4 regions of the Mycoplana sp. MJR14 genome follow, and region 2 is predicted to be linked to each of the others. Evidence: predicted binding sites of a transcription regulator. Region 2 holds the regulator's gene; each other region holds the start of a gene.
The links. The regulator LexA, encoded in region 2, represses DNA repair genes until DNA is damaged. The targets are predictions, from matches to a motif close to TGTTCNNNNTGTGTTCNG.
Positions count from the first base shown of each region.

Region 1: P0086_RS02920 (ImuA family protein) is a predicted target of LexA. The motif match lies at 1,573-1,590, and genes of this name have one in related genera.
Region 3: recA (recombinase RecA) is a predicted target of LexA. The motif match lies at 1,694-1,711, and genes of this name have one in related genera.
Region 4: dnaE (DNA polymerase III subunit alpha) is a predicted target of LexA. The motif match lies at 1,455-1,472, and genes of this name have one in related genera.

Region 1 covers NZ_JARGEO010000001.1:589,905-593,224, reverse strand. The annotation lists gene P0086_RS02925 (DNA polymerase Y family protein) at 1-837, opposite strand, end outside; gene P0086_RS02920 (ImuA family protein) at 755-1,513, opposite strand; gene ligD (DNA ligase D) at 2,277-3,320, shown strand, end outside.
Region 2 covers NZ_JARGEO010000006.1:161,239-164,558, reverse strand. The annotation lists gene P0086_RS16015 (ComEC/Rec2 family competence protein) at 1-663, shown strand, start outside; gene lexA (transcriptional repressor LexA) at 644-1,354, opposite strand; gene P0086_RS16005 (hypothetical protein) at 2,157-3,320, shown strand, end outside.
Region 3 covers NZ_JARGEO010000011.1:50,346-53,665, reverse strand. The annotation lists gene P0086_RS21060 (pseudouridine-5'-phosphate glycosidase) at 1-526, opposite strand, end outside; gene P0086_RS21055 (carbohydrate kinase family protein) at 591-1,538, opposite strand; gene recA (recombinase RecA) at 1,770-2,858, shown strand; gene alaS (alanine--tRNA ligase) at 3,246-3,320, shown strand, end outside.
Region 4 covers NZ_JARGEO010000014.1:46,456-49,775, reverse strand. The annotation lists gene dnaE (DNA polymerase III subunit alpha) at 1-1,179, opposite strand, end outside; gene P0086_RS23175 (hypothetical protein) at 1,584-2,162, shown strand; gene P0086_RS23170 (ABC transporter ATP-binding protein) at 2,217-2,903, opposite strand; gene P0086_RS23165 (lipoprotein-releasing ABC transporter permease subunit) at 2,913-3,320, opposite strand, start outside.

The DNA.
Region 1 (3,320 bases), on a different contig from region 2:
GAGGCCACGTGTCTCGAGCTTGGTGGTCAGTTTGCCGACCAGTCGACGCACATATTTGGCGATCGTCTCCGCCGCGCCGATCGGCTCCTGAAAGTTCTTCGCTGCCTCGACAAGCTCCGGAGTGCGCAGGGGTTCGATGGGTTCTGCCATTCGACCAAGCAGTTGGTCCAGCCGCCGGCCGACTTCCGGACCGTATCGCAGCGTCACGGGAGCGCGAGGCATTGCGGAGAGTTCACCGACCGTCTCGACGCCCATCACCCGCCGCCCATGGATCGTGTCTGGCGGAAGACGCAGACAGTGGAACGGCAGGCCAGTTACCGCTTTCAACACACCGCCCACCGGAACGACGGTCGTTTCAGCCGACGTCACGCGGGTGATGGCATGCGCGGCTCCCCATGTATCCGCGACGGCGGCACGTGCGGTAAGTCCCCGCCCTCTCAAGGCGTTGACCAACCCGGAGATCAGCAGATGTTCGCCACCCTGAAGGTGATCGGCGCCTTCCGTGTCCATGACGATCCCGTCCGAGCCGTCGACGGCGACGACAGGGCTGTATTGCCGGAGCGCCCATAGTGCCAGGCGCTCAAGGGCTGCTGCATCAGCGCTGGGATCAGCATCGATCATCGTGAGGTTCGCGACCACGGCCTGAGCTTTGCTCGCCGGCATGCCCACCTTGAGGCCGAGCTTGCGCGCGGCGGTATCGGCAGCCGAGATCCAGCGTTTCGACCCCGATTTGGAAATGACGACGAGCGGCTGATCAGCTGGCACGGCTCCCTTTCCATGCCGCCGTATCCGGTCTGTTGGCAGAGTGGGGAAGTAGACACACACGACCCTTGGCATCACAGGCTCCTATTTCAAACTCAGCACACTCGCCTGCTTTCACGCGCGTCAATTCCAGCAGCCATCGGGCCCGGCCGACACCCGCGACCGGCAGCTCCTCCGACGGAAGCACGCTCACCCTCCATCGTGTCGTCGAGGCCGTCGGATTGCCGAAGTCCGACGCTTCCGTCTGCCGCCGCCATCTGCGGACCACGAGCCCCATGGTTCCTGTCTTTTCGGCAGCCAGCTGCAGCCGCCGGGATGCCACCATCGGCAATCGAACCAGCTCCCCGACCAGGGCTGCCAAACCACCGAAAGAGAGCCCTTCTTCCATGGATGCCAGCACGTCCTCCTCCTTGTCGCCTTCGCAGAAGATCACTCGGTCGGGATGCAGGCCGGCCTGGGCGATGGCGGGAAAAAACAGGTCAGGTCTCGTCAGGCACCAGAGGACCTTGCCCTTCGAGCGCGCGGCAATTCCGGCGGCGAACAGGGCCGCCGCCGCGCCGTCCACAGTGCCCGAACCGCCACCGGCGACCTCGTGAAGAGCGCCGTAAGACAGCCCACCGCCCGGTAGCCGTTCATCAATTTGGCGAACGCCGAAGGGAAGCGCGGCAGCCTTCTTCGCCGCGCTGCCTTCCAGGTGCGCAATACGATCCCTGAGTTCCTCAATGACCCGAGGGCTATAGACGCGCGACATCGTTCACGGACCTCCCTCGGCTCGTGTTGCATGGACTTCATGTCCCCGAAAATTGTTGGTGTTCTTCTTTTGTTCCGTGCCCATGACGGAGTCAAGCCGGTCTTATCGAGCTTATTTAGGCTCCGCTAAAGCGCTGCGGGCGAAATGATGAAACGAATCAGGAGCCTAGGCTGCGGGAGCCAAGTGACTCCACTGCCTCATTTTTTTCCGCGTTTTGCACAAGGACCTGAAAGATGCGGCGGCGTGACAGCTGCCGAAACGAAAAAGCCTGCCGCGGGAGGAGGTGCGGCAGGCTTTTCGAAAATAACCGAACAGCAACTGGGAGGAGGAGTGTTGCTGTTTCCGCAAACGCCCTTGGGAGGAGGAGTAGGACGTCTGCATATCGAACCGACGCGGGAGGAGGTGCATCGCTTCGATAAGCACATCATACGGATTCCCGTCGCCTATTAAATAGACTTTGCTGCACCGCAGTCATGCTGAAATCGCATATCAATTCTGACGGTGCCAGGTTGGTCATTCAGAGCTGATGGCGCTCCTTCCCAACTCCCTGCCCAACTCCATGGAACAAAACGATAATCTGTTGCTTTTTGCCTCCTGAGGTCGCGTGCCGTGTCAACCGGACGTGACAGGGATGACGAACGCGATGATTTTTCCGGTTTCTCATCGCGGCCAACGAAACGGCAGCCGAGCGTCTCACCTGTCCGGCCCGCGCCTCATACCGTCTTCGTCCGAGACGGGAGGCGGATTTGTACCGGAGACTGCCATGGCCAGCGACAAGCTCTCGACCTATAAGCAGAAGCGCGATTTTCAGAAGACGCAAGAACCGAGCGGCGCAGCGAAGCTGAAGGCATCGAACCGCAGGCGCTTCGTCATTCAGAAGCACGACGCCACGCGGCTGCATTATGACTTGCGGCTCGAACTCGACGGGGTGTTCAAGTCTTGGGCAGTGACCAAGGGACCGTCGCTCGATCCCCACGACAAACGGTTGGCTGTCGAAGTCGAGGATCACCCGCTCGATTATGGCGACTTCGAAGGTACCATACCGAAAGGCCAGTATGGCGGAGGCACGGTCATGTTGTGGGACCGTGGCTATTGGGAGCCGGAAGGCAACAAAACGCCGGAGCAGGCGCTGGCCAAGGGCGACTTCAAGTTCACTCTGGAAGGCGAGCGGCTGCATGGCAGCTTTGTCCTCGTGCGGATGCGCAACGACCGCGACGGGGGCAAGCGGACCAACTGGCTGCTGATCAAACATCATGACGACTTCTCGGTCGATGAGAACGGTGCTGCGGTCCTTGAGGACAACGAAACCTCGGTGGCCTCGGGCCGAACCATGGAAGCGATTGCAGCTGGCAAAGGCAGGAAGCCGAAGCCGTTCATGGTCCAGAGCGGCGACCTTCAAGCGGATGCGGTGTGGGACAGCAACCACGGCCTTGCTGCGGAAGAACGAAAAGCCGAAACCAAAACTAAAAGGAAATCAGCCCCAGCCAAAGCTGCCAAGCCAGCGAAGTCCGCAATGCCCGACTTCATCGCGCCGCAACTCTGCGAAACGCTGGAACGCCCGCCCTCGGCCGAGGGCTGGATCCACGAGATCAAGTTCGATGGCTACCGCATACAGGCGCGGATCGAAAACGGCGAGGTGACGCTGACGACCAGAAAGGGCCTGGACTGGACGGCAAAATATCCGGCGATTGCAACATCGGCCGCAAACCTGCCTGATGCCATCATTGACGGCGAGATTTGCGCCCTCGACGAAAATGGTGCGCCGGACTTCGCAGCACTTCAAGCGGCGCTGTCGGAAGGAAAGACC
Region 2 (3,320 bases):
ACACTCGAAAGCGGGGAACGCGAGCGTGGGGGTATTGCAAGCTCAACAGCGGGCGGCCGAGCCACGGGGCCAACCGGTCGACAGGGCGACGGGCGATCGGTCGGTGGGCAATCGCCTGACAGGCAATCGGGTAACGGTAGATTGCGTGACGGGCAACTAGGCGAGGACAACTCCATATCGCCGCCCGAGGCTGCGGCATCCGGCCCCGGGGTCTCCGGGCGGTCTCCGGCCGGGGCCGGCACGATGGGCGGGGCGTTCGACGCGGCCTTCTCCCTGGCGGCCGCGCAGAAGCGCTTCGTCTGCCGCCGGCAGGCGTGGTGTGCCGGCGTCGCTGCCGCCGGCTGGCGGGTGATCTGGCTGGAGGATCCGATCCACCTGGCCGCGGCATGCGACAGCGCCGATATCGTGATTGCCCCGCGCCATCGCGGCGGACGCGCCTGCAGCAACGGAACCCCGTTGATCGGCCGGCAAAACCTGCGCCTGACCGGCGCCCTGGAGATCGCATCGACGGGCCCTGGTGGCGGGGCAGGGCGCGACATGTCCATCACGCCGGCCGTCGTCCAGATCCACCGCCCCTGGAACCGCCATCGCCTCTACGACTGGCGCTCCGACAGCTTCTGGGATCCGGACCGAACCCGCGGCGTCAATGATAGCGACGAATGAGACCGACCAGCTTGCCCTGGATCTTGACGCGATCGGGGCCGAAAATCCGCGTCTCGTAGGCCGGGTTGGCAGCCTCCAGCGCGATCGAGGCGCCCTTGCGGCGAAAGCGCTTGAGGGTCGCCTCCTCGTCGTCGACGAGCGCCACCACGATATCGCCGGGGTTGGCCGTTCCGGCATTGCGGATGATCACCGTATCGCCGTCGAGGATGCCCGCCTCGATCATCGAGTCACCCCGAACCTCCAGCGCGTAGTGCTCGCCGCCGCCCAGCATTTCCGCCGGCACGGAGATATCGTGGGTGTTGTTCTGGATGGCGGAGATCGGCACGCCGGCGGCGATCCGGCCCATCACCGGCACGGCAACGGAGCTCTCCGATGCCGGAGCCTGCGGCCGTTCCGGCGCCGGCTTTTCCTTGCCGAGGCTGCCTTCGATGACGGAGGGCGAGAAGCCGCGCCGCGCCTTCAGGCTAGGCGAATAGGCCTCCGGCAGCTTGATGACCTCCAGCGCGCGGGCGCGATTGGGCAACCTGCGGATGAAGCCGCGCTCCTCGAGTGCGGTGATGAGCCGATGGATGCCGGACTTCGACGCCAGGTCGAGCGCATCCTTCATCTCGTCGAACGACGGCGGAATTCCCGTCTCCTTCATCCGCTCGTGGATGAAGAGAAGCAGTTCCTGTTGCTTGCGGGTCAGCATGGCTCGTCACCCAGAATCGTGAAACAAATACGGAACAAACACTATCTGTTCCATTTGTGTTCCGCAAGTGGCTAAAATTCAGTGAATTCGACGCTCCGGACAGGCCATGTGGTGGGACGTTGACGGCCGCTGGCGAACGGCTATAAAGTCGCTGTGCGCCGCTCTGGGGTGTACAAGGCACCCGATGCCGACACAACTTGTCGCGCCGGGCCAATGGAAGAGTGTCCGAGTGGTTTAGGGAACCGGTCTTGAAATTCTATTTCGCCGGTCACTACTCATCCCAATTGATCCCAAAAACTCCCGTTTTTTCAGTGCATTGACGCCTATCTCGTATCGGCCCATACGGAATGATACGTGAACGTGCTACGGAGTTGAGTTGCAAAGATCGTAGCGGTGTGTTCTCTTTTCGTTCTTCAGCTGGCTACCAAGGTAACTCGACCGGAAGGAGACCGTTATAGGTGCGGCCAACTATGTCAGAGAAATGGAAATGGAGCAGTCCGCCGGCTCCGGCGGATCGCGCACCTCGAATCCGCCGGCCGGCGTGGACTGGTTAGTTCCACCACGCATAAACGGCACCGCGATGAATTCGTCGCTACTGAATGGCGAGCTGCCTGCGAAGTGTTGCGACAGGTATGCAGAGAAGCGGTGCTGGCAACCTTCCAAAGGATCCCCGATTAATAGATGTGACGCGCTCTTTCAAATTATCATGCTTGCCACAGAATACATCCAATGCTTGAAGAGCAAGTTGTTAAAGAATTGATTTTGTGCCATGATATAAAGTTGAAAGAAAATGGAGGGGGCAATGTGGAGAACTCGCATAGGTCCAATCAGTGGCGTTATTGCCTTGCTCCTGGTATTTTGGTTGGTTCCTGAAGTCGAATCGTATTTTGACGAACCTGCCGATGCGTCGCAGAACGATTGTGGCAAGAGGGGGCAGGCCGAAGACCCAATTTATAAGCCGCGGCCCTACTACGAGGGCAAGGTTCTCAATATTCGACTCACGGACGAGGGTAGCTTTGTCGACCGGTGTGAACTCACCAATGTTCTATTTGAGTTAAACTGGGATAGACCGAGACGGGCAGATAACGAGCCTCGTCCTATTGAGAGTTCCCACGCCACATCGTTGCCAAAGCTCGTCATTCTATACATTCATGGTTGGAAGCACGATGTCTCTGCGAGCGACTCCGACTATATTAATTTCCAAAATCTGATCACAAAACTCTCAGCCTCCAATCTCGGCGGAAAGCAGGTCCTTGGCATTTACGTTGGATGGAACGCTAAATCGAAGATTCCTCCTTTTGATCGTTTCCCGCTAGACAACATTACATTCTGGTCAAAGCAAACCATTGCTGACAGAATCGCTCAATCCGGGTCCGTATCCAAAATTGTCGGAGCAATTAGTTCGGTGCTGTCCGACAAATATTCCTCTGAAAATCAATTCATCGCGATCGGTCACAGTTTTGGATCAAGAATACTATTCTCCGCCACCAGTCAATCTTTTATATATAACGTCGCCAAGGCCCATCCTGGCTATCAGGGTGGTAGGTATGAATTGATCTCTGGCATCGCAAACGCCGTTATACTCCTAAATCCGGCCTTTGAGGCTTCTCGCTACGTTGCATTGGATGCAACTACTCGGTCCAAAGAGCGATTTTCGGATGCTCAGCAGCCTCTATTACTATCCGTTTCATCCGATGGAGATTGGGCGACGAGGTTTGCATTTCCAGCGGGACAGTGGCTCGCCCTTTACCGGGCAGAGACCCAGCGGACCACAATAGGTAATTTTCCAGATTTTAAAACACACACACTGGAACTGGCCGGCACTGGTATTTGTGAGCGCGCGGAAACTGATGGACTGTCTGAGCATTTCATCGCCGGGGGGCTATGCCTTTCTCGCGATAGTGTACCAAACAATCAGGACCAAGTAATTCAGGAGAGAAATCCTTTCCTAATTGCTCGCACTACG
Region 3 (3,320 bases), on a different contig from region 2:
GGACCTCGAGCGTCTTGGGAATGTCGAGGATGGCCTTGGCGCCGGCGCAGACGACGATGACGCCGGTGCGCGACAGTTCGTCGAGGTCGGCCGAGATGTCGAAGCTCTCCTCGGCCTTGCGGTGCACGCCGCCGATGCCGCCGGTGGCGAAGACGCGGATGCCGGCAAGCGCCGCCGCGATCATGGTCGCAGCCACCGTGGTGGCGCCGGTGCGGCGCTCGGCGATGGCGAAGGCGAGGTCGGCGCGCGACAGCTTCATCGCGCCGCTCGTCTGCGCCAGGGCCTCCAGCGTCGCGTCGTCGAGGCCGACATGCAGCACGCCGTCGATCACCGCGATCGTCGCCGGCACGGCGCCCTCCTCGCGGATGATATTCTCGACGCTGCGCGCCATCTCCAGATTGCCCGGATAGGGCATGCCGTGGGTGATGATGGTCGATTCCAGCGCGACCAGCGGCGCGCCGCGCTCCTTTGCGGCCGTCACTTCGTCGGAATAGGCAATCGGCAGGAGCGGGGTGGATCTGGTCATCGTCTCTTCCTCGGATATCGTCGGCTTGCGGCCCGGTCGGCCCGTCTGCCGGGCCGCAAGGGTCTCATGACAGCATTTCCGCCTCGGGGACAAGCCCCGTCACGCGGGCGAGCAATTCCGGCTCGAGTTCCTCGGCCACCGCGAGCGGCGAACGCACGGCGATCAGGGCGGCGGCCGCGCCCTGGCGCAGCGCCTGCGCCAGCGGCCGGCCGGCGAGATGGGCCGACAGGAAGCCGGAGGCGAGCGCGTCGCCGGCGCCGGTGACGTCGCCCAGGATCTCCAGCCGGGGCGGCGCCAGCATTGCCGCCCCGGTCTCGTCGAAGGCGATCGCCGCTTCGCTGCCGCGGCTGATGACGCCGCGGGCGAGGCCGGCGGCGCGCAGCAGCGCCGGCCAGTCCTGCGGCCGGTCGGGCTGCGTCTCAATCAGTGCGCGGGCCTCCGCCTCGTTCATGAACAGGCCGGCCAGGGCCGGAAGGACGGGGCGGAACCGGACCACCTTCGCCGGCGAGATGGCGATGCCGAAGACCGGATGGGCGTGGCGGCGCGCGGCGTCGGCGATCGCCGCGATCGTCTCCTCCGGCAGGTTGGCGTCGGTGAGGACGGCGCCCGTGGCCGCGAATGCCTCGCGCACGGCGCGCTGCTGCATGCGCCGCGGCGAGAACAGGCGGTAGAGCTCCATGTCGGCCAGCGCGATCACCAGGTTGCCGTCGGCCTCGATGATCGCGGTGTAGCTCGGCGTCGCCCGGTCGAGGAAGGTGAACGGCGTGTCCTCCACGCCGGCCGCTTCCGCCGCCGCCGCGACGATCTCGCCGTCGGCGTCGCCGCCGCGGGGCGCGATCAGCCGCACGGGGTGGCCGAGGCGGGCGAGGTTGCGCGCGGCATTGAAGACGCCGCCGCCGGCCTCGACGAACCAGCTGCCCGGATTGCTGGCGCCCGGCGCCGTCTGGCCATGGATGCGGCCGCGCCGGTCGACATGGGCGCCGCCGAGGGCGAGGATCCTGACAGCCGTCATCGCGGCCCTCCGGCGGAGGCGCGATTCGTGCGGCGATCGCCGTCGCAACGGCCGGCTGCGCCGTGGTATACTGTCGAGCGGGCGCGCTGAAACGAAAACGGAACACGCCCCTGAATATCAAGCCTAATCAATCGCATGGTGTGCTGTTGCCAAACGAGAACAAAAAGTGTACATAGCATCCATCGGCAGCTTCATTGCCTGTCTGGTCCCAATAACCTAAAGGTGGAGCAAATGGCACAAAACTCTTTGCGGCTCGTAGAGGATAAATCGGTGGACAAAAGCAAGGCACTCGAAGCGGCACTTTCTCAGATCGAGAGGTCGTTCGGCAAGGGCTCGATCATGAAGCTCGGCTCGAAGGACAGTGTCGTCGAGATCGAAACCATCCCGACCGGCTCGCTCGGTCTCGACATCGCGCTCGGGATCGGCGGCCTGCCCAAGGGGCGGATCATCGAGATCTACGGACCGGAGAGCTCGGGCAAGACGACGCTGGCGCTGCAGACGATCGCGGAGGCCCAGAAGAAAGGCGGCATCTGCGGCTTCGTCGATGCCGAGCATGCGCTCGATCCGGTCTATGCCCGCAAGCTCGGCGTCGACCTGGAGAACCTTCTGATCTCGCAGCCGGACAATGGCGAGCAGGCGCTCGAGATCACCGATGCGCTGGTGCGCTCGGGGGCGATCGACGTTCTCGTCATCGATTCGGTCGCAGCACTGACGCCGCGCGCTGAAATCGAGGGCGAGATGGGCGACAGCCTGCCGGGCCTTCAGGCGCGCCTGATGAGTCAGGCGCTGCGCAAGCTGACGGCGTCGATCTCGCGCTCGAACACCATGGTCATCTTCATCAACCAGATCCGCATGAAGATCGGCGTCATGTTCGGCTCGCCGGAGACGACGACCGGCGGCAACGCCTTGAAGTTCTATGCCTCGGTCCGCCTCGACATCCGCCGCATCGGCGCGGTGAAGGAGCGCGACGAGGTGATCGGCAACCAGACGAAGATCAAGGTCGTCAAGAACAAGATGGCGCCGCCCTTCAAGGAGGTCGAGTTCGACATCATGTATGGCGAGGGCGTCTCCAAGACCGGCGAACTGATCGACCTCGGCGTCAAGGCCGGCATCGTCGAGAAGTCCGGCTCCTGGTTCTCCTACAACAGCCAGCGGCTCGGCCAGGGGCGTGAGAACGCCAAGCAGTTCCTGCGCGACAATCCCGATACCGCACGCGAGATCGAGATGGCGCTCCGCCAGAATGCCGGTTTGATCGCCGACAAGCTGCTCGACAGCGGGCGGCCGGAGGATGACGACGGCGACAGCGCGGCGGAGATGTGATCGCCGGGGTCGGGTTTCGGGTCGGGAGCAGGTCCTGACCCGACAGTTCCTCCGCGGCGAGTGGCGTCAGGCCTCTCCCGGTCCGCATATTCAAGCCGGTCTTCGCGAGGGCGAAGGCCGGCTTTCTCGTCTGGACAGGGGAGAGGGCGGACGATAAAAGCCATCAGTTTTCCGAGGTCGGGACCGGGTTTTGCTGCATGGGGCGGGATCGGCCGGCCCCATGCCCTGCCGGGGAGGCTTCTGCTCGACGGTGCGGGCGCTGCGCCGGTCGCGGGACGGCCTCTCGCCGGCGGCGCGGGCAGCGGTCTGGATCGGTGCGAGCCGGTCGAATGTGTGGTTCAAGGCAGGGCTCGGCCCGAACGCCTGCAAGTATGATAGGGATGCAAGATGAGCGGCGTGAATGAGATCCGGTCGGCCTTTCTCGACTATTTCCGCAAGAACGGACACGAGGTCGTCTCGTCC
Region 4 (3,320 bases), on a different contig from region 2:
GTAGGCGACGAGCGAGCCCGCGCCCGAGCCGCGCCCCGGCCCGACCGGGATGTTCTGCTGCTTGGCCCACTTGATGAAGTCGGAGACGATCAGGAAGTAGCCCGGAAACTTCATCCGCTCGATGACGCCGAGTTCGAAATCCAGCCGCTCGCGGTAGTCCGCCTCACTGTAGCCCGGCGACAGGCCGAGCGCGGCCAGCCGCCGCTCGAGCCCCTCCACCGCCTGGCGGCGCAGTTCCGCGGCCTCGGCGCGCTCGGCCTCCTCCGCATCGTCGGTGGCACCGGTGAAGCGCGGCAGGATCGGCGCGCGCGTCTTCAGGACGAAGGAGCAGCGCCTGGCGATCTCCACCGTGTTCTCCAGCGCCTCCGGGAGATCGGCGAACAGGGCGGCCATCGCCGCGCGGCTCTTGAGGTAATGATCGGGCGAGAGGCGAAAACGGTTGTCGTCCGACACCATGGCGTTGTGGGCGACCGCCATCAGGGCATCGTGCGCCTCGTAGTCGTCCGGCGTCGGAAAGAACGGCTCGTTGGTCGCCACCAGCGGCAGGTCGTGCCGGTAGGCGAGATCGATCATCCGCCGCTCGTGCTTGCGGTCGTAGCTCCCATGCCGCTGCAGCTCGACATAGAGCCGGTCGCCGAACAGCCGCTTCAATTCCAGGAGCCGCGCCTCGGCGACCGCCGGCTGCCCTGCGGCGAAGGCCATGTCGACCGGGCCGGTGGCGGCACCGGTCAAGGCGATCAGGCCGTCCGTTCCCTCTTCCAGCCACGAGCGCATCAGGTGCACCGAATGGCCGCTGCCCTCGCCGCCGAGATAGGCGCGGCTGATCAGTTCCATCAGGCGGACGTAGCCCGCGTCGGTGGCGACGAGGACGACGATCGACGGCAGCTTCGCCAGCGCCTGCGACGGATTGCGGCGCTCGCCCTCGCCCTCGTCCTCCATGTCGATCGAGAGCTGACATCCGATCAGCGGCTGGATGCCGTCGGCCACCGCCTTCTGCGAGAACTCGAGCGCGGCGAACAGGTTGTTGGTGTCGGTGATGGCGATCGCCGGCTGGCTGTCGCTGACGGCCTTGCCGAGGATCTTCTTGATCGGCAGCGCGCCCTCCAGCAGGGAATAGGCCGAGTGGACGCGCAGATGGACGAACTGGACGCCGCCGCCCGCCGAATGTCCGCCCGTCATGTCCGCACCAGCCTGCGCCATCATTGCCACTCCGTTTCAGGGAGGCAAGGATAAGCGGATTCGCGCAGCGGAAGTCCAGTCAAACATTCGGGACGCGGCCCTTATCCCCGCCCCGCAGGCGGGGGCTGGGGGCGGATGGCCACAGCAACGGCTCGGTTACAGCCCGAGCGCGAGGACGGACAGGCTCGCGACGAACATGGCAATGGAGGTAAAGGCGGCGAGTTCACGCATGAAATCGGTCATTTGACGTCTCCAATCTGTTTATGTTTCCAGTCTGTTCTATTTTTGTTCTTTCGTCAACCCTGCAGATTAGACAGTCCGTTGCAGGCGCGCGGCGCGGCGGACCGCTGGACTGTCCGACCGGCTTTTCCTATGTTCGGCGCTCAGTCAGGGATGTTTGCACGATGAAGACCGCACTGCCGCTCGCCCTTGTCCTTCTTTCTCCGGCGGGCGCGATCGCCGAGACGTTTCCCGCCGACAGGATCACGGCGGCCGCGACCGGCGACTGGGACAGGGATGGCCGGCAGGATCTGGTGCTGATCGTCAGGCCGGCCGAGGGCAGCGACGACGACAACGGCGTCTATATCTACCTCGCCGACGACGGCGAACCGCGGCTGTCGCTGAAGGTCGCGGCTCCGAACAAGATCTGGGGCAGCACCACCGTCTTCGGACAGGAGGCCGGCGTCACGGCGCTCTCGAACGGCTCGATCTCGATCACCTCGCAGAACAGCGCGATCGGACGCGACCGCTGGGAGCAGAGCCTGACGGTCGCCTACCGCAATTCCAGGTTCGTCGTCGCCGGCTACACCTACTCCGCCTACGACACTCTCGACCCGAACCACACCGAAAGCTGCGACCTGAACGTGCTCACCGGCAAGGGAACGGCGAACGGCAAGCCAATCGCGACCAAGGGCGAGCAGGTCAGCCTGGAGGCCTGGAACGACGATATCGGGCAGAAGGCTTGCGGACTGGAGCAGCAATAGGCCCGCCCTCGTCCGCCGGCCCGCGACGCGGCCGGCGCCAACCGCAGCCGCGGCTCAGTGCATTTCGCGGACCTTGCCGTCCTCGATGGTGACGCGGCGGTCCATCAGGGCGGCGATCTCGTGATTGTGGGTGGCGATCAGCGCCGCCAGGCCCGACTGGCGCACCAGCGCCTGCAGCGCCTCGAACACGTAGCCGGCCGTCTCGGGGTCGAGATTGCCGGTCGGCTCGTCGGCGAGAAGCAGGAGCGGCGCATTGGCGACGGCGCGCGCGATCGCGACCCGCTGCTGCTCGCCGCCGGAAAGCTCCGACGGGCGATGGTCGCCGCGATGGCCGATGCGCATGTAGTCGAGCAGCTGCTTCGCCCGCTCGCGGGCCTCGGCCTTGGGAAGCCCGGCGATCAGCTGCGGCATCATGATGTTCTCCAGCGCCGAGAACTCCGGCAGGAGATGGTGGAACTGGTAGACGAAGCCGATCTCGTTGCGGCGGATCGCCGTGCGCTCCTCGTCGCCGAGCGTGGCGCAGGAATGGCCGTTGACAACGACATCGCCGGCATCGGGCCGCTCCAGCAGGCCCGCGACGTGCAGCAGCGTCGACTTTCCGGTGCCGGACGGGGCCACCAGCGCTGCGATCTCACCACTGCGCAGGGTGAAATCCGCCCCCTTCAGGATCGACAGCACCGTCTCGCCCTGGCCGTAGTGGCGATCGACGCCGGTCAACTTCAGTGCCACGCGCGCATTCATCGGGACGTCCTATTCATACCGCAGGGCCTGCACGGGATCGAGCTTGGAGGCGCGCCATGCGGGGAAGATCGTGGCCAGGAAAGACAGCGCCAGCGCCATGACGACGATCGACAGCGTCTCGCCGAGGTTCATGTCGGCCGGCAGCTGGCTGAGGAAATAGAGCTCGGGATCGAACAGCGTCTGCCCGGACAGCCAGGAGAAGAACTGGCGGATCGATTCGACGTTGAGGCAGACGACGACGCCGAGCAGGACGCCGGCGATGGTGCCGACCGTGCCGATCGCCGCCCCGGTCATGAAGAAGATGCGCATGATCGAGCCCGAGGTGGCGCCCATCGTGCGCAGGATGGCGATGTCGCTGCCCTTGTCCTTCACCAGCATGATCAGGCCGGAGATGATGTTCAGCGCCGCGACCAGGAC